Regions from separate parts of the Exiguobacterium sp. s192 genome, predicted to be linked through region 1. Evidence: riboswitches for the same ligand, from Rfam matches in the RefSeq annotation. Region 1 holds a riboswitch; each other region holds the start of a gene.

Region 1 (6,231 bases):
GTGGATACACAAGGACAATCACTCCGGTTGGTTGTTCTACCACACGCTCACCTCTTCATCAGATATCCATTTAGTATGCAATAAATCCGACTTCAGCAAAACCGCCTCAAGTCGGATTTCCTTTTCCTTATTCATATATACGTTGCAGCCGCGTCACAGGTTCCACCTGTCCAAACACTTCTTCCGTCGTTTCACTGACTTCTTTAAAGCCGAACGAGGTTAAAAAGTGACGGGCTTTATAATTGCGTGATTCGACGTACACTTCGATGGGAGAAGCACCTTGGCGCTCGAGCTCTCGAATCAGTCGCCGCCCGATTCCGTTCTGTTGGTATTTCGGCAGGACATAGAGGCGGACGATTTCCCACGTCCCGTCGACATCAATTGCATGAATGAATCCCACAATCTCCCCATCGATCAGACCTACATTAAAATATTCTCCGCGCGCTTCTTCTGCTGTCCGGATTGCCCGAACGACTTCTTCTTGCGGGTAGGCTTCCTGAACGAAATGGGCTTTCGAGCGCTCAGAATAGATTTCCTCGTACGTATCCATCCAAGACGTGAGCGCAATATCATGAATGCGTGCTGCATCAGCAGGAACTGCTTCGCGTATCTCCATACCGAAATCCCCCTTTTCCTTTTACAGACTCATCTTCTTTTACCCTTTTCTAGAAATTTCAGTCGTTTCCCTGCAAAGTTCCGGAGAAACAAAAAAAGTTCAGAAACACCCTTCAAAAGGGCGTTTCTGAACTCAGGATTATGCGAAACGTTTTGCCTGCTCTTCAAGAGTAGCAGCTTTATCCGTTTGCTCCCATGGCAATTCGATGTCTGTACGACCGAAGTGACCATATGCTGCTGTCTGACGGTAAATCGGACGGCGGAGATCAAGCATCTTGATGATGCCTGCAGGACGAAGATCAAAGTTTTCTGCAATCAATTCGACGAGTTGAGCTTCTGGAAGCTTACCTGTTCCAAACGTATCGACAGCGATTGAAACCGGGTGCGCAACACCGATTGCGTAAGCAAGCTGAACTTCTGCTTTTTCCGCAAGACCAGATGCGACAAGGTTTTTCGCGACGTAACGTGCTGCGTACGCAGCAGAACGGTCAACTTTGGTTGGATCTTTACCAGAGAATGCACCACCGCCGTGGCGTGCGTAACCGCCATACGTATCAACGATGATTTTACGACCTGTTAATCCAGCATCACCTTGTGGTCCACCGATGACGAAACGGCCAGTCGGGTTGATGAAGAATTTTGTTTCAGCGTCGATGTATTCCGTCGGGATGACCGGAGCGATGACGTGTTCTTTCAGATCAGCTTGAATTTGCTCAAGCGTTACTTCTTCTGCATGTTGTGTTGAGATGACGATTGTATCGACGCGAACAGGTTCATTGTTCTCGTTGTATTCAACCGTAACTTGCGTTTTACCATCCGGACGGAGGTAATCGAGTTGTCCTGTCTTGCGGACTTCTGCAAGACGACGGGCAAGTTTGTGTGAAAGTGAAATCGGAAGTGGCATCAGTTCAGGTGTTTCTTTCGTTGCGTAACCGAACATCAGACCTTGGTCTCCTGCTCCGATCGCATCGATTTCTTCATCTGACATGTTTCCTTCGCGTGCTTCAAGCGCCTGGTCGACACCAAGAGCGATGTCTGCTGACTGCTCATCGATTGAAGTCAATACAGCACATGTGTCTGCATCGAAACCGTATTTAGCGCGTGTATAGCCGATTTCGCGAATGGTTTCACGAACGACTTTCGGGATATCCACGTAAGTCGATGTCGTAATTTCTCCTGCGACTAAAACAAGTCCTGTCGTGACAGAAGTTTCTGCCGCAACACGTGCGTTTGGATCCGCTGCAAGAATCGCATCCAAAATTGAATCCGAAATCTGGTCACAGATTTTATCCGGGTGACCTTCAGTTACTGATTCCGACGTAAATAGTCGGCGATTAAGGTTTGTCATGTTTGACCCTCCCAAAAAAGAATTTGACGGTGTACTCATTTCCCCTAGTTGAGTGGGACGGTAAAATGAAAAAAACCTTTCCATGTCCAAAAATGGTCAGGGAAAGGTTGTGCGTTCTTCCTTTACCCTCTTATCGTTCGAAGTGTTTACTTCGCTTCAGGAGAGCACCTTTTCCTATATTAATGATGAAACTAATATAAGACGGTTGCCGGGTTTCTTCGGGCCTTGTTCCCTCCACCTGCTCAGAATAAGAGTATCCGTTACGAATTACATGATATAAACTTGTGCCCACTCTGTCAAGCAACGTTTTAATTTCTAGTCGAAAAATTTCGAAAGAGATGTTAAACTGTTTATGCTGAAAGCGTTTCCAGATAAATAGAAATCAGCGCACGAAAAATGATTGCCCTATCTTTAGTATGTCATATATAATGAATGTGTCATACTAATTGTAGAGCCAAAACCAACGTAGGGGAAAGGTGGGGTCAGGATGCCGATGACGGTCCTGAATATCGAAGAACTACTCAAGAAGGAGCATGTGTTCAAACAACTATCTGTTGCCGAACTAGTCGAACATGCGATTCGCAACAACGAAGGAGTTCTTGCAGAAAATGGTGCTTTGTCTGTAGAAACGGGGAAATTTACAGGTCGTTCACCGAAAGACAAGTTCATCGTCCGTGATCAATCATGTGAGACACATATCGATTGGGGCCATGTGAATCAGCCGATGGAGTCGGACAAATTCGAACAACTGTTACAAAAAGTTCTTCGTTATATGAACGAAGCAGATCAACTCTACTACACAGAGGCAGCTGCTGGTGCCGATACACATTTCACCCTCCCGGTACGCGTCGTGACAGAGTACGCTTGGCATAATCTGTTTGCGAAACAATTATTCTTACGTGAATATCCTACGGTTGCGGCCTTCGAACCATTTACGGTCGTCTACGCACCACATTTCAAGGCCGATCCACTTGTTGACGGCACTAATTCGGAAACGTTCATCGCCATGTCATTCGAACATCGTATCGTCTTGATCGGCGGAACGGAATATGCGGGAGAAATCAAGAAATCGATTTTCTCGGTCATGAACTATCTGTTGCCGCAACAAGATGTTTTATCGATGCACTGTTCCGCCAATGTCGGACATGACGGCGACGTCGCCTTGTTCTTCGGACTCTCCGGGACTGGTAAGACCACCTTATCGGCAGATGACAGTCGTCAATTGATCGGGGACGATGAGCACGGTTGGTCTCATGACGGTGTCTTCAATATCGAAGGCGGCTGCTATGCGAAGACGGTGAACTTGTCGCGTGAAAAAGAACCACAAATCTTTGATGCGATCCGTTTTGGCACCGTCCTTGAAAATGTTGTCCTCGACGACACCCGGACTCCGGATTACGACGATACATCGTTGACTGAAAATACACGCGCGGCTTATCCGATCACAGCAATTGACAACATTGCCATCCCGTCACGTGCCGGCCATCCGAAAACGATCGTTTTCTTGACGGCTGATGCATACGGTGTGTTGCCTCCGATCAGTAAATTAACGAAAGAGCAAGCGATGTATCACTTCTTGTCCGGCTACACGTCGAAACTGGCTGGGACAGAACGGGGTGTCACGGAACCGGAAGCGACGTTCTCGACATGCTTCGGCTCACCGTTCCTGCCGTTGATTCCTGAAAAATATGCGACGATGCTCGGTGAACTGATTGATCGCCACGGCGTGACGGTTTATCTCGTCAACACCGGTTGGACCGGCGGCGCTTACGGAACAGGCAGCCGCATGAAACTGGCCTATACGCGCACGATGGTCAACGCTGCCGTCAACGGTCTGCTTGCAGACATCCCGACAGAAGAACACCCAATCTTCGGATTGCACATGCCAATCGAAGTACCAGGTGTTCCAAGCGACTTGCTGAATCCTGTTAAAGTTTGGGCAGATCCAGCTGTTTATACAGAGCAGGCAACAGCTCTCGCGCATAAATTCAAACAAAACTTCACCCGCTTCGTCAGTGCGACCGATGCGATTAAATCAGCCGGTCCTCGTGTTTAAGCCATCTCCAAGATAAAAAAAGTTGAGCCTCTGCTGAGGGGCTCAACTTTTTTTGTCTTCAAACAATCGAATCTGTTTTGTCTTGTAGATGTGATTCTTTTTGAGCCAACCATTCTTGGCTTTCTTTCAGCAACTCATAGGCACGTCGTTCGGAAATACCAAACCGGTTACTGAGCAACTCAAACCGTTCGAATTCGCCGCGATCTGCACTGATCGCAAGCAGCAGACAATCCCGAAACGGATGATCCTCTCCTTGCAAGACATGTTTTAATGCAGGCTCAATCGGCAGTTGATCGATGATTTCATCGATATCTACCGATAACAGGGCATCAATATGCGAAAGTAATCCAATCATGTAGGCACTTTCTGCTTTTAACGTTTTTGTTTCCGTCGCAAATAGTTCACATAACTTGGCACAGTGTAAAGACGAACGCAATAATTCATCCGACCACTTATACGGACTGGCCAGTTTCATCTCGCGTAAAACAATTAGTGAAATCCAGCTTTTCAGTTGAGAGAAGCCTAACAAGGAAATGGCTTGCCGCACCGAACTGACTGTATTCCGTAAGCCAATCCCGGGAGAATTGATCAATTGGAGGACTTGAACACTGATGTATGGGTTTCGTTCAATCTCATCGATGACCTCGTCATAATATTCATCTGTTTCGAGCCATTTCAACATCTTCAGCAAGACCGGTAATTGCGGTGGGACGGCCTTTCCTTTCATCAACATCGGTTTGGCATAAAAATATCCTTGAAACCAGTCGTATCCCATTTCAAGGCTTCGTGTATGATCTTCATGGGTTTCCACCCGCTCCGCCAGAAAACGCATGTGGGGATAATTTCGTTTCAGGATATGCAGAATGGCACTTTGTTCTCGTGGATTGATGGCTTCGATATCGATTTTGATCAAATCAATCAAATCAAATAATTCAGCACCATGATGTCGCAGAAGATCTGTGACAAAATCATCGAGTGCCAGCATGAATCCTGCTTCTTTCCATTTTTTCAGCGTGTGTAACATCGCGCTGTCAATGTGAACGGTCTCCAAGACCTCAATCACAAAACGGGTTGGATCCAAGTGATCGATTAACTCCGACTGCAACAAGTCTCCCGTAAAGTTAATGAACAATCGTTTTCCTTCTGCCACACGGTCTACGCCGAGATGGACAAGTGTGTTGGTCAACACATCCATCGTCGCTAAGTCGCCGTCAAAAACAGCCGGTGCATCGACTGAACGATAGAGTAATTCAAAAGCATCAATCGAACCGAACCGGTCAACGATTGGTTGTCGTGCAAGTAAGATTTCCATCTCATGTTCCCCTTCTCGATCCGTTAGTCAGGCTAATTTTATATGTTCCAGTATATCAAATATCCATTTATCTTAAAAAATCAGTTTTTTAAAAGATATCAATGTTGCAAATATCTAAAGAAAAAAATCACCTCAATGATACGCATTGAGGTGATTACAACATTAAATTCTGTCACGTCATCATCCAGTTGATGACGTCATCCGTCACTTCGAATTTTTGACGAATCGGGAATTGATGGGCATATTGATACACTTTTAAATGCGTCTGCTTTGGATAACGGGCGGCGTAATTCGTCGCATGACGCAATCGGACATTTTGATCGTACAAGCCGTGAATCAACAAGACATCGCCTTGCGGCGGAAAATAGAGCGGAGAACGAACTTGATAAGCTTCTTTTTGTTGATCCGGCAACCCACCCGTGAAGCGTCGCAACATCTTCCGCATCGTCTGCTGCTCTTCATACGTCCAGACAAGGTTTGTCACCCCGGCCCAGGAAACAGTCCGGGTGACGGGACGATGATGCGCAAGCAGTAACGCCATCTGTCCCCCCCGGGAAAAACCAAAGACCGACGTCCGGTCCACTCGTTCATCCAACCAGTCAAATGCCGAAATCGCGTCACGAATATCGTGGTGACCAAAATCCTCTTTGCCCGTCCCCCCCAGGTTTCCCCGGTAAAAGGGAGCCATGACCAAGTAGCCGGCTTGAGCAAACTGCATCAGACGCGTCGGTCGGACCATTCCGATGTTCCGTGTCCCACCACGCAAGTACAACAATCCCTGACCGTTGGCACGGACCGGCAGGATGACGTACGCACCGACCTGTTCGCCGTCAGATGTCTCATAAAAAATCCGAAACGTCCGGAACGGTCCCTGCCGCGGCAATTCAAACCAATCGGCGT
Region 2 (6,231 bases), on a different contig from region 1:
TCCGAAGTCTTCCGGGCCAAAAACGCCGTGTCGTGTCCCGCGACCCCGAGCTCAACCGTGAACCCTTCTGCCGTCAGGCGTTCCGCATGATGACGCGAAGCAAAATATTCCTCGTTCCCAATCTCGGGTGTCGCATGAATCCGGTGACTCGTCTCGAGATACGACTCGCGTTTTTGTTCGATATCCTGCTCAATCGTTTGAATCAAGTTTTCCCGTTTTGTCTGAACCTTCATTTGGGTCACGCTCCTTTGGATTTTTAGTTATTCGCCGATGTCACTGAGTGGGACGAACGTCGGAATCGTGCTTCCTTTGTACTCTTTTTTGATGAATTCCGCGACATCATCCTGTTGGTACAGGGAAGCAATTTTCTTTAACGTCTTTTTGTCTTTGTCTTCCGTTCGTGTAGCGATGATGTTGATGTAAGGTTTCGCTGTTTCATTTTCATGGAGAATCGAGTCTTTGATCGGATTAAAGCCGGCATCCACGGCGATTCCGTTATTGATGATCGATGCGGATACATCCGGCAGAACACGCGGCGTCTGTCCGGCGACGACTGGAACAATCTTCAGCTTTTTCGGATTCTCGACGATTTTGTCGACGGCTCCGTTTCCATCAAAGTCGTCCGGCAACTTGATTAAGCCCGCTTCCTGCAACAACAGCAGTGCCCGTCCCATGTTCGTCGCCTCGTTCGGGACGGCAATCTTTCCACCGACCGGGATATCTTTGACATCCTTGACTTTATCCGAATAGATTCCCATCGGTGCGATGACGGTCGTCGCAATCGGCGACAGTTTTAAGTTATGTTCTTTTTTAAAGGCATTGAAATAGGAAATCGTCTGGAACGAGTTGGCATCGATTTCACCTTCCGCGAGTGCCAGGTTCGGTTGCACGTAATCGGAGAACTTGACGAGTTCAATCGTGATGCCCTCTTTTTCCGCTTTTTTCGCGACGTATTCCCAAACTTGCGTATCCGAGCCGCTGACGCCGAGCTTGACCGTATTTTTGTCGTCCTCCCCGGACGCCGCACACCCTGCAAATAATACCGTCGTCAATGCTGCACCAATCGCTAATCCTTTTTTCATCGTTCATCTCTCCCTTATCTTCTCTATGTTTTGTTAGTGCCTCCGAATTTTTCGTGCCAGCAGGTTACCTGTTGTCTGTAAGCCTTGTACCAGGATGACGAGGATTCCGACCGTGATGATCATGACGGTCGTATCAAACCGTTGGTAGCCGTAGGTGATGGCCAAGTCCCCGAGCCCTCCGCCACCGATCGCCCCGGCCATTGCCGACGCCCCGATCAAGCCAATCGTCGCGATCGTCAAGTTCAGGACAAGCGAGCTGAGTGCTTCCGGCAACAGGAAACGGAAAATCGTCTGCAACGGTGTCGCGCCCATCGCTTCCGCCGCCTCCAAGACGCCCGTACTGACTTCGAGCAGTGAACTTTCAATCAATCGGGCAATGTACGGTGCCGCATAAAAGACCAGCGGGACGATTGCTGCCTTCGTTCCGATCGACGACCCGACGAGCAACCGTGTCAGCGGAATGATTGCGACGAGCAGAATGATGAACGGAACCGACCGAAACACATTGACGACGCTGCTTAAGACGTTGAAGAGCGGTACTTGTTCGAGCAACGCTCCCTTACGTGTGACGACCAACAGAATTCCGAGCGGTAGACCAATCAGCGTCGAAAAGAGTAGCGACAATCCGACCATCGTCAAGGTTTGCAGAAAAGCGGTCCAGATGTCCGTGTAGTTAACTAGCATCGGCCAGCACCTCCTCGACCTTGACATCCGACTGATCAATGTATTGCAGGGCTCGCGCAATTTCCGCCGTTTCACCGATCAATTCGACGAGCAGACTGCCGAACGGGATATTTTGCAGTTCCGTGATGCTGCCGTGCAGGATGTTGACATCGACATCAAACCGTTTGGCGACTTGCGACAAGAGCGGTTGCCCGGTGTGTGCCCCAAGGAAATTGATTTTATAGACATGATGTCCGGCATCCCGTTGTTTGATCAACCGTTGCACTGACGCCGGAATCTCATCTTGCATGACGGAACGGACAAAGTTTTTCGCTGTCGCCGTCTGGGGATTCGAGAAGACGTCGAACACGGTACCTGATTCAATCAACTTGCCTGCCTCGATGACTGCGACCCGGTCACAAATCTCACGGATGACGCCCATCTCGTGTGTAATCAGTAAAATCGTGATCCCATATTCCGCGTTGATCTGTTTCAGTAACCGCAGGATATGCTGTGTCGTTTGCGGGTCAAGCGCCGATGTCGCTTCGTCACACAACAGAACCGACGGCTGGGTTGCCAGTGCCCGCGCTATTCCGACACGTTGTTTCTGCCCTCCCGATAACTGATCCGGATAATGATCGGCTTTATCCGCTAAGTCGACGAACGCCAGCAGCTCGGTGACACGCCGGTGGACTTCCTCCTTTTTGATCCCTTTTAAGACGAGTGGTTTTGCGACATTCGCGAAGACCGTATTCGAATCAAGCAAGTTGAAATGTTGGAAGATCATCCCGATGTTTTGTTTCGCTTCCCGCAGTTGTTTTGCCGAAAGGGTCGTCAGTTCTTGCCCGTCGACCGTCACGCTGCCGGATGTCGGACGTTCAAGAAGATTGACACACCGTAATAAAGAACTTTTTCCAGCCCCGCTGAACCCGATCACGCCAAAGATTTCACCTTTTCGGATTTCGAGATCGACACCGTCCAATGCAGCGATCGATTGTTCGTTGGTCTGGTAGATTTTTTTTACATTTTTGAATGTAATCACCACTTTTTCCCCCTTTTAAAAAACAAAAAGGCCTCTTCTTAAGAAACAAGAAGAGACCTGGATCCGCACAGAGGCAGAATCCACTCGACTCATCTCTCAGACAATCGTCTGATGGAATTGGCACAGTGCTCATAATGAGTCTGTTGCCGAGGTTTCGTAGGGCCAGTCCCTCCACCTCTCTGGATAAGTGTTGCGGTATGAAATTCATATGTGTGTTGTTGCTGTTCGAACTTATGTCGTAAAACTAATTTTTACATTACAGAAAGATCTTTTAAAGGTCAACCATATTTTCAAAAATAAACCATATGACCCATATCGATTGATTTCCCGGGTTGGGCTTCATCATAGAAGAGTTCCGGTCGCCGGTCAAGGAGCATTTGACAATCCTTTTCTGTCAGTGCTATCATCTTCTCAATGATTAATCCGACAATTCCTATATGTTATATCAAGAGTGGACGAGAGACCTGGCTCTAGGACTCCACGGCAACCTGCGATTGGCAAGGTGCTCCGACCAGCAAAGCAACCGCTTTGGATGATACACACGAGAAACTCGTTTGCCGTCCAAAGCCAAACGGGTTTTTATTTTGAAATGGAGGATGAGATGATGAGTATGAGTTATCCTGTTTTACCGGGCGCCGAAGCCTTTTTCTTGGAACGTGGATCAATCGGCATTTTGCTGTGTCACGGCTTTAATGCGACGCCGCAAAGTGTTCGGGCTGTAGGAGAACGCTTCGCAGAACACGGTTTTTCAGTCTATGCCCCCCGTCTGCATGGTCACGGGACAGATGTACGTGACTTCGAAACGGCGACGGCCGAAGATTGGAAACAGAGTGTCCGCGAGGGCTTTGCTCAACTGTCCCGCCAGTGTGAATCGATCTTCATCGTCGGTCAATCGATGGGTGCGACGCTCGCACTGGCACTCGCTGCCGAAGGTCTGCCGGTCGCAGGTATCATCACAATCAATGCTGCTTTATCCGTCCCCGCTTACGAAGCGTTATCGTTTACGGATTGTCCGGTTTATCTGCCGGAAAGCCCACCCGATATCAAGCAAACCGCTTTTGAAATCATCTATGATGTCGTGCCGGCGGTCGCTGCGTCCGAACTTTTACGCTTGATTCGCGACACCATCCCAACCCTTCCCGCCATTCAAATTCCGACGCTTATTTTATATTCTGCTGAAGATCATGTCGTTCCGCCAACCTGTTCGGATTACCTGCACCGGACGATTGGTGCGACGGATAAACGCAGTTATTGTCTGCTCGATTCCTATCATGTTGCGACACTCGACCATGACCAAGAGACGATTGTCCGCGAAACGGCTTATTTCGTCGAGCAGTACAGTCAGTTGACACGGACCGGTTGATATAAAAAAAAGCGAACGATTTCAAGCCCTGAGGCCGGAGAATCGTTCGCTTTTTCATATTGTACTCTTAATTCTGCTGTTGTTTTTTCCATTCCTGCAACGGTTGCGGTTTGCCTGGTACCTGATGGCAGTGACGGCAACGTGGTTCATAAGATTCAGAAGCCCCCACCAAAATGATCGGATCATTGTAGTTGGCCGGTTGGCCGTTAATCAAGCGTTGTGTCCGGGAAGCCGGATCGCCACACGATAAGCAAATCGCCTGTAATTTCGTCACGAACTCGGCACGTGCCAATAATTCAGGCATCTTTCCAAATGGTTCTGCCCGGAAATCCTGATCGAGCCCCGCACAAATCACGCGTTTGCCATCTTGCGCCAGTGCCTCGATGACCGCGACGATTTCATCGTCAAAAAATTGAACTTCATCAATTGCGACGACCTGCGTCTCTTCTGCTACTGCCGCATAGACGTCGCGGCTCGTCGCCATCGGAATCGCAATGACGGAATTTCCGACGTGCGACACGACATGTTCTTCATGGTAACGGTCGTCAATCGCCGGCTTGAACACTTGCACCGGTAATTTTCCGTACTGTGCCCGTCGAACACGACGGATCAGCTCTTCGGATTTGCCGGAAAACATGCTTCCGCAAATCACTTCGATCCAACCATACTGATTGATCACATGCATCATCGTAAAACACCGTCCTCTAAAATTAGTCACTTTAACGAGTATAGCCCGAATCTAAATTGAGAAAAAGAGTTGACTTCTCAAAATCGAAAACTCCTCGATATTCCCCTGAATCTTCATCTCCTCATTTCAACTGGTATCTATTTCCTGTACACTAAAGAAGAAGTTTCTTTGAAGGAAGGTGACTCCGATTCATCACATACTACATGAAGTTCTCCACCAATATGGAGCATTCGGTCTCGCCATTCTGTTAGCCGGCGGAATTGTCGGTTTACCGATCCCTGACGAAACGTTACTCGTCATGTCAGGATTTTGGATGCATCACGGTGATTTACCACTGATCGGAACGATTCTGGCGGCGTATGCCGGCAGTTGCATCGGGATGACGATCAGCTATGTTCTTGGTCTGAAACTCGGGATGCCCCTGCTGCATCGTGTGGCTCCGAAGTTACGGATTTCCGAAAAACATATCTTTCAAGCGGAGGCCGGATTTTTACGTTACGGGAAAACGGTTTTGATCATCGGTTACTACATACCCGGACTCCGTCAGCTCTCTGCGTTTTTTGCCGGTGTCTCGAAGATGCCGTTTCGGGTCTTCGTCACGTATGCCTATACCGGTGCCTTGATCTGGATCAGCATCTTTTTAGGAGCGGGTTATTTTCTCGGGCGTCATTTTTCCTTCAGTCTGCTGTTTCAACACTTTGCGGACAATCCGGATATGCTGCCGTACCTCGTCGGAGCGGCTGGAGCGATCGGTCTGTCGTTTGTGCTTAAAACCTATCTCACCTATCGTGCTCAGTTCAGTTTATACAAAAACAGCCTGCTCCAGTGATGGAGACAGGCTGTTTTTTAATACAGAAGTCGCAATTACTTGCGGCCGTATTTTTTGTTGAAGCGATCGACACGACCGTCTGCAGCGTTGAACTTTTGACGACCAGTGTAGAATGGGTGCGAGTCCGAAGACACATCCACGCGGATGAGTGGGTACTCGTTTCCATCTTCCCAAGTGATTGTCTCGTTCGAAGAACGTGTAGAACCAGTCAAGAATTTGTACTCAGTAGTTGAATCCATAAATACAACTTTGTTGTAGTTTGGGTGAATTCCTTGTTTCATGGTTGTTTTCTCTCCTTCCGCCCTGGTTCATTTGCTGAGCCAGAGTAAGTTACCTTCCTATACTAAACGATTTTTTGATGACCCGCAATACCTATTTTTATGTCGTTGTGTCGGTTTTCGTCACGCGGGGTTTGACAGGTGCGCGTCGGACGGGCTTCTTCTTTTCTTTGTTCAGTTCCACAAAAAATTCTTCATTGTTTTTTGTGTCACGAATCTTGCGTAAGAAGCTGTCGACGAACTCATTGGACTCGTTCATCGTCCGGCGGATCGTCCACAAGGCATC
Region 3 (6,231 bases), on a different contig from region 1:
TCTTCTTCCGGGAGACGGGTTTGGTCCAAGATCGTCACTGTCCCGTTTTCATAGATGATGCTCTGAACGAATTGACTCATCGGCTGAGTTCCTCCGTTACATCAAAGTTCCGCAGATCCGTAAACGTCTTGCATTCCGTCCGGCGTTTGATCAACGCAGCACCGAGGCGTAACGCATGACGTTTTCGTTCGAGACGAACGGTCGGATCGGTAATCTGTTCCAAGTCCGCGACCGGTGCCAGTCCGATCGTCCGGCGAATCAACTCGCATCCGGCAAATCCAAGCGCATCTTGTAAAATCGTACTGAGGACATCCTCGACGAGACCGTCCGCTGAACGGAACGGCTCCACCGCTTCCCGCTCCCACAACGCCTTGAACGTGGACGCAAACGTCAGCCAAAACGTATCGATGTCCTTGATCCGTTCCTCGCGCAACCGGTCATAGTCCGGATAAGCGGCAAAAAACAGATGGGCGATGAACTGACCGACATCAAACCCAAACGGACCGTAAAACGCGAACTCCGGATCGATGACCTTGGTTTCTTCCGCCGAGGCGAAGATGCTGCCTGTATGTAAGTCGCCGTGCAGCAAGGCATCACCTTTCGTGATGAACAGTGTTTCGAGCTTCGCGACTTCCCGTTTCAGCTCCGCGTCGTTCCAGATCCGGTCGACTTCCGCTTCCAGTCCTGCTTCAATCGCATTTGTTTCCGCGTCATAAAACGGGTCCGTGAAAATCAGTTTCTCCGTGATGTCGCACAGATCCGGATTGTAGTACTGACGGGCGATCTGTTTTTTCTCGACCGGTCCGAGGGCAAAATCCGACGTATAAAACAGTGTCCGGGCCAAATACGAACCGATGTGTTCCGCGAGCAACGGATACTTCTCTCCCGCAAGCAATCCAGCCCGGACGATTGTCAGATGAGACAAGTCTTCCATCACCGTGAAGGCTTCTTCTTTGCTCGCATGATACACACGCGGAACAAACGGAATCGCGACTTTCGCGAATTCTTTTAACGCGGACTGTTCGATCCATGCCCGTTCGAGCGACAGCGGCCAGCTTTCACCGACGACCTTCGCATACGGTAACGCTTGTTTTAAAATCAGGTGCTGGTCCCCCGCATGAATCCGAAAGACCAGATTTAAATTGCCGTCACCGATTTCTTCTGCCGTCACCGGTTCGTTGCCGATCAGACCGAGTGTCCGGACCCGTTCGATGGCGTCCTGTACTGTAAATGCTTGATATCCCATTCTGATTTCCCCCTTGATGATCACACGAAAAAACGCCCCTTTTCGTCAAAGAAAAGAGGCGCAGTAGAATACTCCGTCCTCTTATCTCTCAGACGAATGTCTGTTGGATGTAGCACCGTGCCGGATGGTCGGTTGCTGCGGCGTCTTCGGGCCAATTCCCTCTGCCAACTCACGATAAGAGTCATATGTAGTTGTCGTGTGGTTTGATGTTGATTTGAATACTACGTGCGCCGACCACCCTCTGTCAATTCCAAATTTTAGTGAAATCCGCTCAAAACGGAGACATCTATAGAAGAAGTATTTTCAAAAAAATAAATTTTCAAAATTTAGTTTGACAAGTCCGTCATCTCATGTGAAAATTGCAATTAGATTTCACAATTTCATCCAATTCTTATCAAGAGCAGACGGAGGGACGAGCCCTACGATGTCGCAGCAACCGACCACTTGGCACGGTGCTAATTCTTGCAGCTAACACGCTGACAGATAAGAGTCCACGCGCAATTTTTCATGGTCTCTTGTCATTGACGAGGGACCATTTTTGTATTTTTTAACAAGGGAGAGACGACGATCATGGCGTACATTACCGCAACTTACCAACTCGGCGTGACCGATCAGTTACCAAAACGGGCAGAGCAAATCGCCCTCGGTCTGACGGTCGGCTCATGGACCGATTTGAATCATTTGGAACAACAACAGCTTGAATCCTTCAAAGGACAAGTCGTCCATACGGAAGAACACGACGGAAAAGGGTATGTCACAATCCGTTATCCGGAACACAACGTCTCACGGGACTTTTCGGCGATTTTGACGACTGTCTTCGGCAAGCTGTCGCTCGACGGTCAAATCAAACTGACGGATCTCCAGCTTCCCGCTTCGTTCACACCGGATTTCCCCGGTGCTAAATTCGGCATCGAGGGCGTCCGCCAATTGATCCAAGTCCATGACCGCCCCCTGTTGATGAGCATCTTCAAAGGCGTCATCGGACGGGACCTCGTTTTTTTACGGGAACAACTCGAAGCCCAGCTTGCCGGCGGGATTGATCTCGTCAAGGATGACGAAATCTTATACGACAATCCGTTGACACCGGCACTCGACCGGGCGCGGATCGGACGGGAAGTCCTCGATGCGCACTATGAACGGACAGGTAAACGGGCCCTTTATGCGATTACGTTGAGTGGTCCGGTCTTCCGCTTGAAAGAACAGGCGAAACGACTGGTCGAAGCCGGAGCGACAGCCCTCCTGCTCAACACGTTTACATACGGGCTTGATGTCTTGCGGGAACTGGCAGCCGATCCGGAAATCCCGGTCCCGATCTTTAATCATCCGGCGTTGAGCGGTGCCTTGATTGCCAGTCCCGAGTACGGAATTGCCGCCCCGGTCCTGCTCGGAACGTTGCCGCGGATTGCCGGTGCCGACTTGACACTGTTCCCGTCGCCGTATGGAAATGTCGCCCTCGCCAAAGACTTGGCCCGCGGGATTGCCGTCGAAGCGACCCGAATCGGTGAGACCAAAACGATTCTCCCGGTCCCGTCCGCCGGAATCCACCCGGGTCTCGTCGCCCAGCTTGTTCGTGATTTCGGCGTCGATTCCGTCATCAATGCCGGTGGCGGTGTCCACGGTCATCCGCAAGGTGCTGCGGCCGGAGTCATCGCTTTCCGCCAGGCACTTGACGCAGCACTGGCCGGTGAATCACTGACAAGTGCCGCCCACCGGCACGAGGAATTACGTGTCGCCCTCGATGCTTGGGGGATTACGAAATGACGATCCGGATTTTATGTGACTTTGACGGCACGGTAACGGAGCACGATAATATCATCGCCTTGATGCAGGAGTTCGCGTCGCCGGAAAAATTTGAACCGTTAAAACGAGGTGTGCTCGACCGGTCGCTCTCGATCCAGTCCGGCGTCGGACAGATGTTTCAGCTGCTTCCGTCCAGTCAAAAACAGGACTACATTGATTTCTTGACGAAACGGGCGGTCATCCGTCCCGGCTTCGGCACCTTGCTCGCCTTTGCCAAATCAAACGAGATTGACTTTTCCATCGTCAGCGGCGGGATCGACTTTTTTGTCCAGCCGATTCTTGCGGATGTACTGACGGACGAAGCGATTTATTGCAACGCCAGTGACTTCAGCCAGGAGACGGTTCGAATCGAATGGCCGCATGCCTGCGACGCAGCCTGTACAAATCAATGCGGCTGTTGCAAAACCTCGATCGCCCGGAAGCTCAAGGGGGACGGTGATACGATCATCGCGATCGGCGACTCCGTGACGGATTTTGAACTGGCCAAGCAGGCGGATCACGTTTATGCACGGGATTATCTGATCACGCTGTGTGAGCAGCACGGCATCCCGTATACGCCGTTTGAAAACTTTCATGACATCTTAAATCATCTCCAGACAAAGGTGGTGTACACATGACCTTCTTAAAACGATACGAAGAATTACGGGCCGTCAAACAGGAACTTGCAGCACGCGACTGGTTCCCCGGCACAAGCGGCAATCTCGCCATCCGGACAGCCGATCAACCGACTGAATTTCTCGTGACGGCAAGCGGGAAGGACAAACGGCAGGATACACCGGACGACTTCGTCCATGTCGACGCGTCCGGTCAACTGATCGGCGAACAGACGGGCCGTCCCTCTGCCGAAACGTTGCTCCACGTCGAGGTCTTCAACCGAACGACTGCCGGCTGTTCCCTTCACGTCCATACGGTCGACAATAATGTCATTTCGGAACTGTACGGCGACCAAGGCGAGATTCGGTTTGCCGGTCAGGAAATCATCAAGGCACTCGGCCGTTGGGAAGAAGATGCGGAAGTCCGTGTGCCGATCATCCCGAACCATGCCGACATTCCGACACTTGCCGCTGCCTTTGCAGCGCATGTACATGCCGAGAGCGGCGCTGTCCTGATTCGCAATCACGGTATCACCGTCTGGGCACCGACTGCCTTTGAAGCCAAAAAACAGTTGGAAGCATTCGAGTTTTTGTTCAGTTACACCTTAAAACTACAAACGTGCCGACAGGCGATTCATTAAAAGGAGGAATTTACAATGGCAACAGTACTTTTCCAACAGACAAACGAACGGTATACGGATCAAAACGAGGTGTCTTCATTCCTTGCCTCACGCGATGTACTCTACGAACAATGGGACGTCTCGAAACTGCCGGCGGAGCTGGTTGAAAACTATACATTGACGGATCAAGACAAACAAACGATTCTCGATACGTTCCAAGCTGAAATCACGGATGTCTCGGAACGCCGCGGTTATCAGACGGCAGATATCATTTCGTTGTCGGATGCGACACCAAACTTGGACGAGTTGCTCGTCAACTTCCAGAAGGAACATCACCATACGGATGATGAAGTCCGTTTCATCGTCAGCGGTCATGGCGTCTTCGCGATCCAGGATGACGAAGTCGGTTATTACAACATCGAGCTGAACCCGGGCGATTTGATTTCCGTCCCGGTCAACACCCGCCACTACTTCACGCTCCAAGACGACCGTCAAGTCGTTGCCGTACGGATTTTCGTGACGACGGACGGTTGGGTGCCGATTTATGAAAAAGACGCACTTGAGACGACCAACTAAAAAGGATTTCTCAGGACAGACTGCTCCGCGGCTTCAAGCCCGGCAGTCTGTTTTTTTTGCAATTCCTATCCTACAAACATGCCGCTTGTTTTCGTTTCCTCCTATATAATGAAGAAAAGACTCTCGAACAGGAGGACACGTTCATGATGATTCGACCCGTCCAGGAAGCTGACTTACCGCATATCCTCGCCATCTATAACGAAGGAATCGAAGACCGGATCGCGACACTTGAAACGGATACCAAGGACCTGTCCTTCATGAAAGACTGGTATCAGGAACGGACGACACGTTACGCCGGTTTCGTCGCGTATGAAGGGACGACGATTCTTGGCTTCATCTCGCTTGATCCCTACAATCCGCGTCCGGTCTATCAATCCGTCGGTGAACTGTCTGTCTACATCACAAGAACCCACCGCGGTCAAGGCATCGGACGACAGCTCTTACGGATCATCGAGGAACACGCGATTACGCACGGCTTCCATAAATTGATCCTGTTTACCTTCCCGTTTAATAAGCTGGGTCAAAAACTCTATATCCGGTCCGGATTCCGGATCGTCGGGACGTTTAAGGAGCAAGGCATGCTCAACGGATACTATGTCGATGTTCTGGCGATGGAAAAGCTGCTTCCGAAGACGATTGACGATCAGATATGATTAGTCCGGCTTCCGAATGGGAAATGAACGAACAGTGAAGCATTCCCAGACAGGAAAGGAAGACTGCCCATGGACATTCAACAAATCCGTAACGCCACACTCGTCGTCACCTATGCCAACCAAGTATTTTTAATCGATCCGTTTCTCGGCGAAAAAGGAACCTTACCGCCGTTTGGCGAGACGCCAAATGCCGTCCCGAATCCGCTCGTTGACTTACCGGTCGACGTCTCAACGTTACTTGATCCCGATGCGATTTTCGTGACGCATCTGCATGCCGACCACTTTGATGAAGCAGCGAAGGAACTTTTGCCAAAACAGATTCCGCTTTACGCCCAAAACGAGGCGGACGCAGCGACGATCCGCGAAGCCGGATTCACGAACGTCTCGTCGTTTGAGAATGGATTGACGCTTGGCGACATCCGCGTCTCTCACACATCAGGGCAACACGGGGTCGGTGAAATCGGTCAACGGATGGGAACGGTCTCCGGCATCGTCTTGACGCACCCCGACGAGCCGACACTCTATATCACCGGCGATACGATTTGGTGTGATGAGGTCGAAACCGCCATCGAACAGTATGCGCCTGACATCATCGTCGTCAACAGTGGTGCCGCTCAATTCCTGACCGGTGAACCGATTACGATGTCCCAGCGCGATTTACTCGCTGTTCATCAAGCCGCCGCTGAGGCGACGATCATCGTCTCACACCTCGAATCCGTCAATCATTGTTTGCTGCGCCGTGA

The links. Region 1 has a riboswitch for S-adenosylmethionine ahead of metK (methionine adenosyltransferase). Riboswitches for the same ligand answer to the same signal wherever they lie in the genome.
Region 2: linked by a shared signal. The riboswitch ahead of KNP87_RS11005 (methionine ABC transporter ATP-binding protein) and the one ahead of metK (methionine adenosyltransferase) in region 1 are both predicted to bind S-adenosylmethionine.
Region 3: linked by a shared signal. The riboswitch ahead of KNP87_RS16685 (2,3-diketo-5-methylthiopentyl-1-phosphate enolase) and the one ahead of metK (methionine adenosyltransferase) in region 1 are both predicted to bind S-adenosylmethionine.

What each region holds. Positions count from the first base shown of each region.
Region 1 is NZ_JACSMS010000010.1:63,621-69,851, reverse strand. Features, by position in the region: gene KNP87_RS13985 (alpha/beta fold hydrolase) at 1-43, opposite strand, end outside; gene KNP87_RS13980 (GNAT family N-acetyltransferase) at 128-616, opposite strand; gene metK (methionine adenosyltransferase) at 755-1,963, opposite strand; SAM riboswitch class I at 2,091-2,217, opposite strand; gene pckA (phosphoenolpyruvate carboxykinase (ATP)) at 2,451-4,019, shown strand; gene KNP87_RS13965 (EAL and HDOD domain-containing protein) at 4,078-5,331, opposite strand; gene KNP87_RS13960 (alpha/beta hydrolase family protein) at 5,504-6,231, opposite strand, start outside; gene ytkD (RNA deprotection pyrophosphohydrolase) at 6,216-6,231, opposite strand, start outside.
Region 2 is NZ_JACSMS010000006.1:32,170-38,400, reverse strand. Features, by position in the region: gene KNP87_RS11020 (M20 family metallopeptidase) at 1-233, opposite strand, end outside; gene KNP87_RS11015 (MetQ/NlpA family ABC transporter substrate-binding protein) at 261-1,082, opposite strand; gene KNP87_RS11010 (methionine ABC transporter permease) at 1,116-1,766, opposite strand; gene KNP87_RS11005 (methionine ABC transporter ATP-binding protein) at 1,756-2,787, opposite strand; SAM riboswitch class I at 2,874-2,977, opposite strand; SAM riboswitch class I at 3,227-3,329, shown strand; gene KNP87_RS11000 (alpha/beta hydrolase) at 3,392-4,150, shown strand; gene KNP87_RS10995 (thymidine kinase) at 4,218-4,838, opposite strand; gene KNP87_RS10990 (DedA family protein) at 5,017-5,667, shown strand; gene KNP87_RS10985 (type B 50S ribosomal protein L31) at 5,703-5,948, opposite strand; gene rho (transcription termination factor Rho) at 6,046-6,231, opposite strand, start outside.
Region 3 is NZ_JACSMS010000019.1:15,911-22,141, forward strand. Features, by position in the region: gene mtnA (S-methyl-5-thioribose-1-phosphate isomerase) at 1-80, opposite strand, end outside; gene mtnK (S-methyl-5-thioribose kinase) at 77-1,246, opposite strand; SAM riboswitch class I at 1,325-1,427, opposite strand; SAM riboswitch class I at 1,635-1,736, shown strand; gene KNP87_RS16685 (2,3-diketo-5-methylthiopentyl-1-phosphate enolase) at 1,817-3,007, shown strand; gene KNP87_RS16690 (2-hydroxy-3-keto-5-methylthiopentenyl-1-phosphate phosphatase) at 3,004-3,663, shown strand; gene KNP87_RS16695 (methylthioribulose 1-phosphate dehydratase) at 3,660-4,280, shown strand; gene KNP87_RS16700 (1,2-dihydroxy-3-keto-5-methylthiopentene dioxygenase) at 4,296-4,835, shown strand; gene KNP87_RS16705 (arsinothricin resistance N-acetyltransferase ArsN1 family A) at 4,979-5,488, shown strand; gene KNP87_RS16710 (MBL fold metallo-hydrolase) at 5,558-6,231, shown strand, end outside.